2 regions of the Gorillibacterium sp. CAU 1737 genome follow, and region 2 is predicted to be linked to the other one. Evidence: riboswitches for the same ligand, from Rfam matches in the RefSeq annotation. Region 2 holds a riboswitch; the other holds the start of a gene.

Region 1 (7,736 bases), 210 kb from region 2:
TGAAACATGGCTGGGTAATTATTCATTATCCTATGACATAGAGGGCTACTCCTATGTATCGGTGGAAAGTTCCTTCCATCTTGGGCCTTATTATGAAAACGAGATGCCCGATTTGCGCTACATTCCTTTTTCGCTCTACAAAGCTTTTTCGGATGCCTACGAGAAAGGGTTGCTTAGCTAACTACGCGGGGTGAAACCCGATCATTGAGCCCTAGAGCAAACAAGCCTCCAACTCTCGCAAGGGAGATGGAGGCTTTTATTTGATTTGGTTAATTCAAGGGTCTAAGGGTTCCGTCTTAAAAGGAAAAACCCGCAAATGTTTGCGCGGCCTTGTAAAGCACATAGAGCAAAATGAGATAGGCGACGATCGTAAGCCAGGTAAACTTCCGCTTTTTGCGCAGCTTCTTCTTTTTCTCCTTGTCGTCCCAATCATCCTGTACGTCCAGACGTGCCTGGTGGCGAATGACTTCTTCCTCGTAGACCGGATCGTTCTTGTCCATCGTCAGCCCTCCTCCATCTCAAGATATGAGGGGATTTGCAGGGATATGAACAAGCAGGGCTGTTGTTCCCAGAACTTCCTTATACCGAATTGTATATACTAAGTGATATACTCAAGATGCAAGCGCAAGGCTTGCTTCATAACCTTTTTTTCTCCTTTTTGCCGCTGGATATAGGGATCCGGCGGTTTTTTTGCGTGTAGAATTCGTGAGAAATTGCCGTTCTATGGGAGTAGGAGGTTCTTCCTATTTTGCGGAAATGACCATGATTTGCCATTGTCTGAGCCGATTCCGCATGGTACCGTAGGATAGAAAAAGAAACCAATAGCCGAATCCGGTTCTGTTTGGCCGGTACGGGGGATGTATTTGCCGGGTATATCGATCGGGGAACTTCTAAGCAAGACCTCGGGAGCGAGTGCCAACGGCGTAACCTGCGTTTCTTGCTTGTTCAGCGAGAAACATGGGTTAGTGGGGTGAATGTCAGGCCGGGTAATCGGCTGGCTAGGGAGGGACCTCTTCCCGAATCCGTCAACTAACCTCGGAGGCATTAGGAGGAACAGAAGCTGAAACCGATCATCAAGAGTCTGTTGCTAACGTCTGCTGTTTTCGTTTCCGGTGCTCTTTTTGCCACTTCGACTGAAGCGGCTGCCTTACCCGTCAAGGTCCAATTGAACGACAGCCTCCTTTCCTTCCCCGACGCCCAACCGTTTGTGGATGATAACAGCCGGACTCAAATTCCGGTGCGGATGGTGGCGGAAAAGCTGGGGTATTCCGTTTCTTCGACCCCGGTTGGAAAACAAGTGAAGGTGACGATCTCGGGAAATGGGCGTACGGTCGTCCTGCAGACGGGATCCAACCGCGCGGAACTGAATGGAAAAGGGATCACGCTCGATACGAGCGCCATTTTGTCGGACAATCGCACTTATGTGCCCCTGCGGTTTATCTCCGAATCCTTTGGAACGGAAGTGGACTGGGACTCCAAGACCCAGCTCGTTATCGTCAGTTCGGATGGCAAAGACCATTCGCCTGTTCTCAAAGCGGTAAGCCCGGCGACGATCCTCGTGACCAACTCGCAGAAGTACCTGGGTATTCCTTATATGTGGGGCGGAAATACCACGAGTGGATTTGATTGCTCCGGCTTTGTCCAATTCCTGCTCAATCAGCAAAAGGTATCGGTTCCGCGTACGGCGGACGGCATGCGGCAAAGCACGGGAACGTCTGTTTTTGCGCCCACTCCGGGGGATCTCGTCTTTTTCTCGGACAGCCAAAAGGCGCCGGCCAGCCACGTGGGTATCTACCTGGGAAATGGGAAATTCATCTCCGCCACCAACTCAAAAGGGGTTCAAATTACCCCGCTTACATCCGGGTATTGGGGCAATCGTTATTTTACGGCCAAACGGGTCTTCTCTTCCTGAGAAGGTCCGTTTTCATTTTGGATTGTCATTCGGTGGAACAAACGGGTACAATGAGGGACGTATGAATTGCCGTAATGGAGGGGATCGCGTTGTCCAAACCCTATGAAGTTGTCGTACTGGGCGGAGGAATCGGAGGCTACACGGCTGCCATTCGGGCTGCTCAGCTCGGCAAGACCGTAGCCCTGGTGGAAAAGGAGAAGCTCGGGGGAACCTGCTTGCACCGAGGGTGCATTCCCACGAAGGCGATGCTCCGCAGTGCCGAGGTCTACGCCGAGTTTCGGGAAGCAGCCGAGTTTGGCATTGAGGCCGAAGGCTTTCAGATCAACATGGGCAAGGTCCAAGAACGCAAGAATCGAATCGTAGAGCAACTGCACAAGGGCGTGCAGTTTTTGATGAAGAAGAACAAGATCGACGTCTATTCCGGCATGGGCCGGTTGATCGGACCGTCGATCTTTTCCCCGCGCGCGGGCAGCGTTGCCGTAGAGCTTGCGGGTGGCGAAACCGAGACGCTCGTGCCTGAGCACCTCATTCTCGCAACCGGCTCCCGGCCCCGCTCGCTGCCGGGACTCGTTCCCGATGGCAAGCGGATCTTGACGAGTGATGAAGCGCTGGAGCTTCAGGAGGTGCCCAAGTCGGTGATCATCATCGGCGGCGGCGTCATCGGCTCGGAATTCGCGTCGCTGTTAAGCGACATGGGGTCTGAGGTGACGATCGTCGAGTTCGCCGATCGCCTCCTTCCCATGGAGGACAAAGACGTGTCCGTCGAACTGGCGCGCCGGTTCAAGAAGGACGGCGTCAAGGTGCTGACCGGTGCTCGGGTGCTGCCGGAATCCGTCCAAGCGGACGGCGAGGGCGTGAAGCTCAGCGCCGAACAGGCATCCGGGATTGCGGAGCTGTCGGCCGAGCTCGCCATTGTGGCGGTAGGCCGAGTGGCGAACACCGAAGGAATCGGCTTGGAGAACACCGATATCGTGGTGGACCGCGGCTTCATTCGCACGAATGAATACATGCAGACAGCCGAAAACCACATCTACGCCGTAGGCGATGTCAACGGTCGCATGCAACTCGCCCACGCGGCTGCTCATCAGGCGATTGCAGCCGTGGAGCGCATCGCGGGCATGGAGGCTCATCCGTTCCGCGTGGAAGAGGTTCCGCGCGCCGTATACACACGCCTGCAGGTGGCAAGTCTCGGCTTGACCGAGCAGGAGGCGAAGGACGCGGGCCGCACGATCAAGGTCGGCAAGTTCCCCTTCAAGGCGCTTGGCAAAGCGCTCGTTCAAGGGGAGACCGCCGGCTTCGTGAAGGTTGTAACTGACGCGGCTACGAACGATCTGCTCGGCGTGCACATGGTCGGCGGCCATGTGACCGAGCTAATCGGGGAAGCCTCGCTCGCGAGCTTCCTCAACGCCACCGCCTGGGAAGCCGGGCAGGCGATCCACCCGCACCCGACGCTGTCGGAGGCGCTGGCAGAAGCGATGCTCGCGGTGGATGGCAACGCGATCAACATGTAACGTTCATCGAGCCTTACGACGGGGATTTCTCTTTCCGTTATAAGGCTCGATTGCTTTTTGCGCGATCACGGGTTTTAACGGACATTTTCTGCTCTTCAAAAAAAGTCCACAACAAGCACGCCCAAACGGGTCAAAAAGTGTGCATCGGGCAGGCGGACTGTGCTATAGTATCCTATAGGGTCAAGTATTAGGACCAGGTAATAAAAGTTCATTCCAACCCGCAGCCGGAATGAGGCAGAAGCCTTGCCTTTTCGACTAGAGCGGGGGGATAAGGAGGCAGTCTCCCATGACGATCGGTCAACTGACAAAGCATCGCAGCTTGGGAATTTCCGACGAGAAGGCTGTACAGATGTACGAGCTGATGGTGCAAGCGCGCAAATTCGATGAAATGGTACTGCTGCTTCAACGGACGGGGAAGGTTGCCTTTTTCGTCTCGGGGATCGGGCAAGAGGCTTGCCAGGTTGCAGCAGCGATGGCCTTGGAGCCGCATAAAGATTACTTTTTGCCCTATTATCGCGACTACGGGTTCGTGCTCGCGGCCGGGATGACCTTGCAGGAGCTGATGCTCTCCGCCTTCAGCAAAGCGGATGATCCGACGAGCGGCGGCCGGCAGATGGTCGGCCACTTCAGCCACAAGAAGCATCACATCGTGACGGGCTCCAGCCCCGTGACCACGCAGGTGCCGCATGCGGTCGGCTTCGCACTCGCCGCTAAGATGAAGAAGCAGGATTTCGTCTCCTATGTGACCTTCGGAGAAGGCTCCAGCAACCAGGGCGACTTCCACGAGGGCTGCAACTTTGCCGGAGTGAACAAGCTCCCCGTTATTTTCCTGTGCGAAAACAACCAATACGCCATCTCCATTCCGGCTGACCGCCAGTTAGGCGGGAAGGTTAGCGACCGGGCGCTTGGCTATGGATTCCCTGGACTTCGGGTAGACGGCAACGACGTGCTGGAGGTCTATCGCGTGGTGAAGGAAGCGCGCGAGCGTGCAATTGCCGGAGAAGGTCCGACGTTGATCGAGGCGATGATGTACCGGATTTCGCCGCACTCGACCTCGGACAACGATCTCCTGTACCGCACCAAGGAAGAGGTCGAGACGAACCGCAAGCTCGACGGAGTGCCGCGCTACCGCGACTACCTGATCGAAAGCGGATTGTGGAGCGAGGAGCAGGACAAGGAATTGCTAGCACGCGTGGACAAAGAAGTACGGGCCGCAGCGAAATTTGCCGAGGACGCACCTCATGCGCGTGTTGAAGACCTGCACCGCCACTTGTATGCCGAGACGTCCGAAACGGAGGGGAACCCATCATGGCGGTAATCACGTACCTCGAAGCAATCCGCACGGCAATGAAGGAAGAGATGGAGCGGGACGAGAACGTCTTCGTGCTTGGCGAGGATGTAGGCAAGGGCGGCGTATTTAACGCCACCAAAGGCTTCCGTGATCAGTTCGGCGAAGATCGCTGCATGGACACGCCCCTTGCGGAATCGGCTATCGCCGGTGTCGCTATCGGCGCAGCCATGTACGGCATGCGCCCGATCGCCGAGATGCAATTTGCCGACTTTATCCTGCCGGCCACCAATCAGATCATCAGCGAGGCGGCCAAAATCCGCTATCGTTCCAATAATGACTGGAACTGCCCCGTCGTTATTCGCGCACCCTTTGGAGCGACCGGCGGCAGTGCTCTGTATCACTCCCAATGCACGGAATCCATCTTTTTTGGAACCCCCGGGCTCCAGATTGTCGCCCCTTCGAATCCCTACGATGCGAAAGGACTCATGAAGGCCGCCATTCGCAGCGAGGACCCCGTCCTCTATTTCGAACATAAAAAATGCTACCTTTCGATCTCGGGCGAAGTTCCGGAGGAAGACTACATCGTGCCGATCGGCAAGGCCCGTGTTGCGCGGGAAGGCGAAGACATCACCATCATCTCCTACGGCATGGCCGTCAACCTGACGTTGAAGGCGGCAGAGGAGCTGGCGAAGGAAGGCATCACCGCCCACGTACTCGACCTTCGTTCGCTTGCCCCGCTCGATAATGAGGCCATTTTGGCCGCTGCGGCCAAGACGGGGAAAGTGCTCATCGTCCACGAAGACAACAAGACGGGCGGCGTTGGCGCGGAAGTTTCGGCCATCATCTCCGAGGAGCTGTTCTATGACCTCGATGCGCCGATCATGCGCTTGTGCGGGCCGGATGTTCCAGCCGTCAGCATGAGTCCGGTGCAGGAGAAAGGCTTCCTGCTCACCCCCGAAAAGATCGCCGACGCGATGCGCAAGCTGGCTGAGATCTAAATCGTAGGCGAAGAAGGTATCCCCGCGAGGGGTTCGATTAAAGGAAAACCATGAAGGAAACGAGGGATCGTCCCATGAGTGGCAAGGATAGCCGCGGAACCGCCGTACCGGTTCCCCATCTGGCCGAAAGCCTGGTTGCCGCAACCGTTGGCAAATGGCTCAAGAAGCCGGGCGAAACGGTCGAACAATATGAAGTGTTGTGTGAACTGATTACGGAGAAGGTCGTGGTAGAGATGCCTTCTCCGATCGAAGGCGTCTTGACGGAGTATGTGGTCGCCGAAGGCGCAACCGCCCAGGTCGGCGACCCGATCTGCTACATTCGCGAGCCGCAGGACCAAGCGGCCGCTCTAACCGCTGCGCCAGCCGCTTCGGGGCATGCCGCCCCGAACGCTCTCGCAGGGGCGGGGCAATCCGCAGCGGTCGCGCCTGGATCGCCAGCCGCTGCCGAAACGCCTGCCGCAGGCGGCGAGCACAGCAGCCGCTTCTCGCCAGCCGTGCTGAAGCTGGCCGCTGAGCACGGCGTGCCGCTTGCGAGCGTGCCAGGCACCGGCCTCGGCGGCCGCATCACGCGCAAGGACGTGCTCGCCTTCGTCGAGCGCGGCGGCGCCGCCGCTGCAACGACGGCGCACGTTTCTGCGCTGCAGGCGGCCCCGGCGGCGCCTACGGCCCCGCAAGCGCCGACTGCTGCGCCGGCCGTGCCGCAGCAAGCCCCGGCAGGTCCGGTTCGCTCCACCGGCCTGCACCTGACTTCCAACCCGCCGACTCCGTTCCGTGAGGCGGACCGGGTCGACGACAGCAGCCGCGGGGAGTACTTCATCGACGTCACGCCGGTGCGGGACACCATCGCGAGCCGCATGCGGCAGAGCGTTGCGGAGATTCCGCACGCCTGGACGATGGTGGAGGTCGACGTGACCAACCTCGTTCAGCTCCGCACGAAGCTGAAGGACGAGTTTATGCGCAAGGAAGGCATCAACCTGACGTACCTGGCTTTCGTGCTGAAGGCTGTCGTCGGCGCGATCAAGGATTATCCGATCCTGAACTCCGTCTGGGCGGTGGACAAGATCATCGTGAAGCGCGACATCAACATTTCGCTTGCGGTCGGCACCGAGGACTCGGTCATCACGCCGGTCATCAAGAAGGCCGATCACAAGAACATCGCCGGGCTCGCCCGCGAGGTCGACGAGCTCACCCGCAAGGCGCGGACGGGCAAGCTGGCCCTCAGCGATCTGCAGGGCGGTACGTTCACCTTGAACAACACCGGCTCGTTCGGCTCGATCCTGTCCTATCCGATCATCAACTATCCGCAGGCTGCGATTCTTACTTTCGAATCGATCGTCAAGAAGCCGGTTGTCATCAACGACATGATCGCCGTGCGCTCCATGGTGAACATGTGCTTGTCGCTGGACCATCGGATTCTCGACGGCGTCATTTGCGGCCGCTTCCTGCAGCGGGTAAAAGAGAACCTCGAAAGCTACGGACCTGACACCCAGCTGTATTGATTGCATGCATCAAAAAAGCCGCCTTCCTTCAGCATCTGCTGAGGAACGGCGGCTTTCGCGTTCGGGTTGAGTGCCGAAGCGGCGGTCTTCGACCTGTCAGGTCGGAGTAGCCAGCGCTTCAAACAGGTACAAAAGCGTGGACAGCAGCATGCTGCCGATCATCAGCCACAAAACGATGCGGAACCAGAACTTCGAAGACTTTGAAGACATCGAATAACGACTCCCCTTTTCAGGTGTTTTGGAAACGAGTAAGATAGAGAAAGCGCGCTATAGCGCAAGCTACATAGAAGTGCCATATCCGAACGGCCTTAAGAAAGCAAGCCTCGCGGGCACTTGGCATTGGAAACACACGATGAGAGTTCATGAGCTACTGGGTTTGCAAGCTCACGCTAGACCCAATAGGTTCAGTTTACCTAATCGAAGCGATGGAGGGAAGTCCCATGGTGCAAAAGGATCGATTGATCGAAGAGTTTATGGAGCTTGTCCGCGTAGACAGCGAGACCAAGCATGAAGAAGAGATTGCGG
Region 2 (7,736 bases):
AGCAGAATGGCTCCGCTCGTCAGGTTATGCGGAATAGCTCCGCCCCTTAGGTTGGGTCGTCCTTGCGATAGGAGATCCAGCCTTTTTCTTCGGCCGCGCGGACAGCTTCAATTCGACTCTTCACGCCGAGCTTGCCGAGAATGTCCGAGATGTAATTGCGGACGGTGCCGTGGGAGAGAAACAGGGAATCCGCGATCTGATTCGCGGACAGACCTTCCGCGGCGAGCTTCAGAATCTCGCATTCCCGCTCGGTGAGGGGATTCTCCTCGCGAATGAAGCCGAAGACCAGCTCGGGAGACACCTCCCGGTACCCGGCGGCTACGCGGCGAATGGCTTCAGCCAGCCGGTCGCTCGGCTCGTCCTTCAAGAGATAGCCCAGGACGCTGGCTCGTACCGCCCGCTCGAAATAACCGGGACGCTGGAACGTCGTCAGGATGACGACGCGGGTAGACCAGCCTTTTTCCTTGATGGTCTCCGCCACGTCCAGCCCGCTCATCTGCGGCATCTCGATATCGAGCAGGGCGATATCGGGTTGATGCAATTGAATGAGGGCGAGCGCCTCCTCGCCATGGCGAGCTTGAGCCACAATGGTTAAATCGTCTTCCAGCTCAAGCAGGGAAGCGAGCGCTCCTCTCAGCATGCCTTGATCTTCTGCGATTACAATGCGGATCATGCGGGTTCACCGTCCTTTGCTCCTTTTGCCACAATGGGAATGGATACCCGAAGCTTGACTCCCTTCCCATCACGATGCTCCAAGTGGAACGTGCCGTCAATCAAAGCGAGCCGCTCCTTCATGCCTGTGAGCCCGTTGCCCGTCCCGCCTTCACCCGGGTCGAAGCCGATTCCGTCATCCTCCACCAGAAGGGTAGCTTGAGCGGATTCCGCTGACACCTGAATGAGGCAGCGGGTTGCCCGGCTGTGCTTGACGATGTTGGTCACCGCCTCTTTGATGCAGAGGCTGAGGATATTCTGGTCCAGGACGCTAAGGCGGGAAAAGTCGCCTTCGGTTTCCGCATGGAATGCCATCCCCGCCGCTTCCAGAATGCCTTTGGCCGAAGCCAATTCCTCCGCTACCTTCACCGCCCGCATGTCCGAGATCAGCTCCCGCACTTGACGCAGCGCGGCCCGGGAGGTTTGCTCAATGTCCTTCGCTTCCTGCAGAGCCCTCTCCGCATCTTTTTGCACGAGCTTTTGCACCAATTGACTCTTTAATGTGATTAACGATAACGTGTGACCTAACGTATCGTGAAGGTCGCGGGCAATGCGCTGCCGCTCCTCGCGTTTGATGAGCTCCTCGATCTGCTCCTTTGCGGCTCCCAGGTCCTTTTCCAACTGCTTCTTCTTGTTGATGGAATGGATGCCGAAGGGGGATGCGATCATGATGATGAAGAAGGGCAGGAAGTAAAGGAAAGAGCTCAAGGTCATTTGGTTGAGGAAAACGACGATGGGAATGGCGTTAAAGAGCAGGAACGTTACATAGGAAGGGATGAACTTCTCCCGCTTCACATGCCAGCCGATAAAGTTGGCGGAGAAGAACCCCATGTAGATGTTGTACGGATTAAAGAAGAGGGTCAACACCAGCGTAAGGGTCATCTGGACAAGCAGCCAGATTGTAAAGACCTTACCTTGTGACCAATACAACTGCTGGTAGGTAACCAGGAAGATGAGAATGAGACCGATTCCGATCGCCAGCTCCCATCCGGAAAAACTCGGGAGGTTCATGACAGGGAGGATGAGGTACATCGGCCAGAAATAGGGGAAGTACCCGAACTTTTTCGGAAAGAGAGAGAACGAACGGAAACGAGACATGGGTTACACCGCTTCTTGTTTTTTTCGAATATACATGGATAGTACCATAAAGACGGCGAGATAGCCTAGAAGGATGAGGATGCCCTTGATCTGCGGAGCGTCACCGTGCACAATGGCCCAGGCACCGTTTCCGAATTGGTAAGAGGGGAGCCAGACGGAGATGCGCTGAACGACCTTCGGCAGAATGTCAATCGGCATCCACATGCCGCCGGTAATGGCCAGAATCATGTAGACCGCGTTGCTGACCCCGCTCGCCGTATCGACGCGGCTCATCGAGCCGATGATGGTGCCGAGGGCGAGGAAAGGTGCGGAAGCGAGCAGAACCCAGGCTCCGCAAGCGAGCCATTGTCCAGCGCTCAAGCTCACCCCGTTGATAAGGAAGCCGGCGAGGAAGATGACGACAATCGAAAATAGATGCATGACGGTTTGACCGGCCATTTTGGCAAGGAAGGAGACGGAACCGGGAAGCGGGGTGATGCGCAGGAAGGTCGCCCAGCCGTTGGAGCGCTCTTGGACCATCCGGATGCCCAGGGTCATGATGGAGGAGCCCATGACACTGAAGGAGGTCATGGACATCAGGTAGTGGGTCTTCCACCAGGAGGCGTCCTCTACGCCGGTGTTCACGATACGGGTAAACACAATGTAGAACAGGATGGGCATGAGAAGCGACCAGAACACGTAATACGGATTGCGGAGTATGCGTTGTAGTTCGGCGGTGCATTGGGCCTTTAGCATCTGGATCATCGGGTTTTCTCCTCCTGGTGGGTGAGCTGTTCAAAGGCATCGTCGAGCCGGCCGGAATCGATGCGAATCTGATGGAGCGGGAACCCTTCGCGGATTAACGCGATGAGGGCGGCGTCCGTATCTCCGGTGCTCACGAAGGTGCGTCCGTCGCGGAAATACCATTCCTCGACCATGGGGAGGGAAGCGAGCTTGGCTCCAAGTTCATCTTCTGCCAGAGGGGAGAAGAAGGAGACGGAGGGCTTAAGGATGCGGGACTTGATTTCGTCCGGCGTTCCGTCTGCAATGAGCTCTCCCTTATCAAACAGCAAGATCCGTTTCGCAAAATCGTCGGCTTCCTGCAGATAATGCGTGGTGAAGACGATGGTCTTGCCTTGCTCCGCCAGCTTGCCGGCCTGCTCCCAGAATCTCCGGCGAGCGCTGATGTCGAGTCCGACGGTGGGTTCGTCGAAGAAGAGGAGATCAGGGTTCCCTGCAAGAGCGAGTGCAAAGCCGAGGCTGCGCTTTTGGCCTCCTGACAGCTTCTCGGCAAAGCGGTTCTGGTCTTCGCGGGAGAGGCCGGTGATCGTCAGCAGCTCGTCCACTGCAAGCGGGTTCGGGTAATAGGAGCGAATGAGTTGGATCAGCTCGGACACCTTCAGGCGATCCATCACGCTCACTTCCTGCAGCATGGCGCCGATTCGTTTGCGCACCTCGGTACTTCCCGGCTCCAGGCCGAAGAGGCGCAGCGTTCCTTGCGTAGGCTTAAGCAGGCCGAGCAGCATGTTCAGCGTTGTGGTTTTGCCCGCGCCGTTCGGCCCGAGGATGGCGACGATTTCGCCGGGATGAATGGAGAAGCTTACGTTGTTCACTGCTTTTTTCCCAGCAAAGGTTTTGCAGACGTGTTCGAGTTGAATGATGGCCGTCATGTTCCGGCTCCTTTCGTTCTTAGCGGTTTCGTTGCTTCTGATTTTACTTCCTCTGCAAGCCCTTGATCAGTTGTGGGTGTCAGGAGATGGAGATGACAGTTGTCAGGTTCGAAAAAGAGGGAAAAGAAATCTTTCAAAGTGTGAAAAAAATCACTTTATTAGTTGTGAAATGTGTTACAATGTTCTTGTAAACAACGATGGGAGTGATTGAGATGAAAGAAATGGCCAACGATCAAGTAACGATGAACCTGATGCAGTTCTGCTACACCTGCGATGATGCTCATGCTTGTGCTACCGAAGAAATTTGCCGCCATTGCTGGGCCGAGCAAGGCATTCCCGTTGAGGAAAACGAAGCCGGATCGGATATCAGCCGCTTGATTAACGCTTACCACGAGTAAGGGGGAGCCCGATTGCCCCATTCTTTCGCTCGCAAGTCCTGTCCCTTCATAGATGAGTGAACCTCTGCCAAGCTTACACCCGGCGGGGGTTCTTTTTTTCATAGGCTTGTGTTTTACGAAGAATGGCATTTGTCACAGTTTTCCTCCTGCGCATAGGGGCTTAGTTGAAGGCGAACACTAGGCGCAGTAGGCTAGGGTACCAAACAGCCCATGAGGCAGCGGTCACCTGGCGCGGAAAGGACTGGGATCATGAACAAGAAGATGAACCTGCTCGTGTTTAGCGGGGAGTATGACAAGGCGATGGCGGCGCTCATCTTGGCGAACAGTGCTCGCGAGCTGGATGTGGAAGTCACGATGTTCTTTGCCTTTTGGGGGTTGTTTCTCGTGCGAGATCCCGAAAAACTGACGGATGAGGACAAGACGATCTATGAAAAGCTGCTCGGGCACATGACACCGAAAGGACCGGACGACCTTCCGTTATCCCGGATGAACTATGCCGGCTTCGGTAAGAAGATGCTCCTCACCATGATGGAGGACGACGATGCGCCTCCGTTGTCTGCTTTTCTAAAGGGAGCCCGAAAGAAGAACGTCAAGTTCTATGCCTGCAAGCTTTCTGTCGAGGTCATGGGATTTCAGCAGGAGGAATTCATCCCGGAGCTGGAGATCGTGGAAGCCAAGACCTATCTGAAAGAGGCACTTGAAGCGGATATGCAGCTCTTTATCTAATCGGTCAAGGACCGCCGCTCTCCCTCGCGCATATCCTGTTTTGACATGGGCGAATGGAGGGATGGGATGTGTTGGGGTGTTGCCTTAGCCGTACGGATAAGAGCCGTCGTGAGCTGGAGCACTATTTCGCGCCGTACCGGGAACAGACACTTGGAAATCACGCACGGTTCCAAACCCCATACGGGGTTCGGCGAATTCTCTATGCCGATTGGGCGGCCAGCGGGCGCTTGTACGGCCCCATTGAGCGGAAGCTGCAGACGGAATTCATGCCATATGCGGCCAATACCCACAGTGAGGCGACCTATACGGGAGCTTTGATGACGACAGCCTACCGGGAAGCGAAAGCGCGCATCAAGCAGCATATTCATGCGGGGGAGGACGACCTGCTGCTCTTTTGCGGCAACGGCATGACCGCTGCGGTCGCAAAGCTTCAACGATTACTCGGTATCAAGCTCCCTTCCGGATTTCGCGGAGCCGTTGACGTTGCACCTGAACAGCGGCCGGTCGTTTTTGTTACGCATATGGAGCATCACTCAAATCAAATCTCGTGGAAGGAATGCCTGGCGGATGTCATCGTGCTGGAACCGGATGAGAACGGCCTGGCCAGCTCAGAGAACCTCGAGGCGGAGCTGGTTCGCTTTGCTGATCGCCCATTGAAGCTGGGAGCGTTCACGGCTTGCTCGAACGTGACAGGGGTTATGCCGAAGCTAGGGGCTTTGGCAAAAGTCATGCACCGCCACGGGGGGATGGTTTTTGCCGATTGGACGGCCTTCGCTCCCTATGCCGAGCTCGATATGCACCCCGACGATCCCGAGGAAGGCTTGGATGCCGTCTATTTCTCCCCTCATAAATTCCTAGGAGGCCCCGGTGCCAGCGGGGTGCTTGCCGTTCATGCCCGACTGGTAAACGGAGAGATCCCGGATCTCCCCGGAGGAGGGACGGTGCTGTGGACGGACCGTTGGGGCGGGGTAACGTATTTGGAGGAGAAGGAAGAGCGAGAGGATGGGGGAACACCCGGCTTCTTGCAGGCTGCCAAGGCCGCGTTCGCCATCTCGCTCAAGGAAGAAATGGGCATAAGTGAGCTGTGTGAGCGGGAGGGACAGCTAACCGAACTGCTGCTGAACGGACTCGACACCTTGCCGGGGATCCACATTCTGGACAGCGCGCTTCAGGAAAGGCTTCCTATCGTCTCCTTTCTCTGCCGGGATCTGCATTATCCATTGGTCGTTCGCCTGCTTAATGATCGGTATGGTATCCAATCCCGCGGAGGCTGTTCCTGCGCAGGGACGTATGGGCATTTTTTGTTTGGCCTCTCCCCGGAAGAATCCGAACGAATCCGCCGGAAGGTAGAGAGCGGACACCTGTTGGAAAAGCCGGGCTGGGTTCGGCTGTCTCTTCACCCGATCGTATCGGACGAAGAGGTACACGCACTCTTGCGCGCCATGCGCGAGATCGTTCACTATGCTCCGCTGTGGAAAACAGACTATCGCTACGACCCCGTTCAGAACGATTATGTGCACAAAGGACAATGGAATCGAACAACGAAGCGAAACTGGTTCTCTCTGTAGCGAGGGCCAGTTTCGCTTCGTTTCTATTATTTACCGGATCAACCGGCACTCTAGCTGTGATAGAATAGAAACGGTCATGCCACACCCAAATCAGGCCGAAGCTCTTGACCAGAGCGCGGGGGACCCCATTCTTGGGGTGAAGCTGCGCCGATGCGCAGCCGGGATTTTCTCTTTTTCCCGAACCCGTCAGCTAACCTCGCAGGCCGCCAAAAGGAGAGTGTCTTTCTTTGAATACTCGCAAAACTATTTTTACCCGTCGTCTGATGACCACCGCTCTCGCCGGCAGCCTTCTTGCCGCGCCTTTGCTCGCCTCTGGTACGGCTGATGCCGCTTCCGCTTACCGCGTGAAAGCGAATGATACCCTTTGGAGAATTTCCGTGAATCAAGGCGTAACGCTGAACTCCCTGATTCAAGCCAATAGCTGGATCAAGAACCCCAATATCATCTGGGAGGGCATGGTGATCACCATCCCGACCAAGACGACCACCAGCACCCCGTCGAAGACCCCTTCGACTCCGGTGACTTCGACCCCGTCCGCACCATCCACAGGGACGTCGGCAACCGATGATACCGCTACGGCTTATGCCAAACAGGTAGCCTCCATCGTCAATCAGGAGCGTGCGGCAGCGGGACTGAGCCCGCTCACCTTCGATTCGGCCCTGTCCAAGATGGCCGTCGACAAGGCGAAAGACATGATCGTGAACAACTACTTCAGCCATACGTCGCCGACCTACGGTTCTCCATTTGATATGATGACCCGTTATGGCATTCCGCATTCCTATGCCGGTGAAAACATCGCCAAGGGCCAACGGACGCCGCAGGAGGTCATGACCGCCTGGATGAACAGCGCAGGACATAAGGCGAACATTCTCAATGCGAACTACAAAAAAATCGGCGTCGGCTATTACAATGGCGCTTGGGTACAAGAGTTTACGGACTGATCTATAGAATTTCGTTCGAAACGGAAGAAGCCTCCTACCAAGAATGATTCTTGGAGCGGAGGCTTCTTTTCGTTTCTGTATGCAGTTGGATGAAATCATACAGGTGAGGACGGAACAGCCTTACAGCGCATTCGGAAGGGGCCGCTTGGCTGCCTCCAGCGAGAGGAAGGCCGTCGCGAGAGAAAGCAGGCTGACCAGGAACCCGTAGGTGTACAGGGAGTGGACGCCGGTCATGAACTGGGCCGCACCGGTGAGCAGGCTGCCCATAACCGTAACACCAACCGCCGTTCCGATGTTCCGTGAGAACATCATGAGGGAGGTGGAAATCCCTTTTTGATCCCCGTCAACAAACTGTTGGGAGCCAATGATGGTGACGGTGACGAGAATCCCGAACGCCATCCCTTGAATGAACAGGGCGGTTAGGCTGTACAAGTAGCTGCTTCCGGCTGACAGGTAAAACAGCTGGACACCGGACAGAACGAGGAGGACGTTGCCGATGATCAAGAGGCGGGAGTACCCGTAGCGGAGGATGAGCTTACCAGCGGGTACGGACATGAGCATCCAACCAGCCGATTGCGCAAGCAAGGCTACACCGCTCACAAAAGTGGAGTACCCTTGCTCCTGCAGGAAGGTCGGAGCATAGCT

What was found. A riboswitch is a leader RNA that binds a small molecule or an ion and turns the genes downstream of it on or off. The one in region 2 is predicted to bind cyclic di-AMP.
Region 1: linked by a shared signal. The riboswitch ahead of AAFN83_RS03180 (C40 family peptidase) and the one ahead of AAFN83_RS04200 (CAP domain-containing protein) in region 2 are both predicted to bind cyclic di-AMP.

Annotation. Positions count from the first base shown of each region.
Region 1 is NZ_JBDQQO010000001.1:683,654-691,389, forward strand. It holds gene AAFN83_RS03170 (copper amine oxidase N-terminal domain-containing protein) at 1-181, shown strand, start outside; gene AAFN83_RS03175 (hypothetical protein) at 297-500, opposite strand; cyclic di-AMP (ydaO/yuaA leader) riboswitch at 814-1,059, shown strand; gene AAFN83_RS03180 (C40 family peptidase) at 1,085-1,912, shown strand; gene lpdA (dihydrolipoyl dehydrogenase) at 1,987-3,423, shown strand; gene AAFN83_RS03190 (thiamine pyrophosphate-dependent dehydrogenase E1 component subunit alpha) at 3,710-4,741, shown strand; gene AAFN83_RS03195 (alpha-ketoacid dehydrogenase subunit beta) at 4,732-5,712, shown strand; gene AAFN83_RS03200 (dihydrolipoamide acetyltransferase family protein) at 5,787-7,211, shown strand; gene prli42 (stressosome-associated protein Prli42) at 7,308-7,421, opposite strand; gene AAFN83_RS03210 (M20/M25/M40 family metallo-hydrolase) at 7,652-7,736, shown strand, end outside.
Region 2 is NZ_JBDQQO010000001.1:898,374-906,109, forward strand. It holds gene AAFN83_RS04165 (response regulator transcription factor) at 47-673, opposite strand; gene AAFN83_RS04170 (sensor histidine kinase) at 670-1,809, opposite strand; gene AAFN83_RS04175 (ABC transporter permease) at 1,813-2,553, opposite strand; gene AAFN83_RS04180 (ABC transporter ATP-binding protein) at 2,550-3,458, opposite strand; gene AAFN83_RS04185 (hypothetical protein) at 3,671-3,856, shown strand; gene AAFN83_RS04190 (DsrE/DsrF/DrsH-like family protein) at 4,106-4,582, shown strand; gene AAFN83_RS04195 (aminotransferase class V-fold PLP-dependent enzyme) at 4,651-6,150, shown strand; cyclic di-AMP (ydaO/yuaA leader) riboswitch at 6,234-6,370, shown strand; gene AAFN83_RS04200 (CAP domain-containing protein) at 6,378-7,091, shown strand; gene AAFN83_RS04205 (MDR family MFS transporter) at 7,212-7,736, opposite strand, start outside.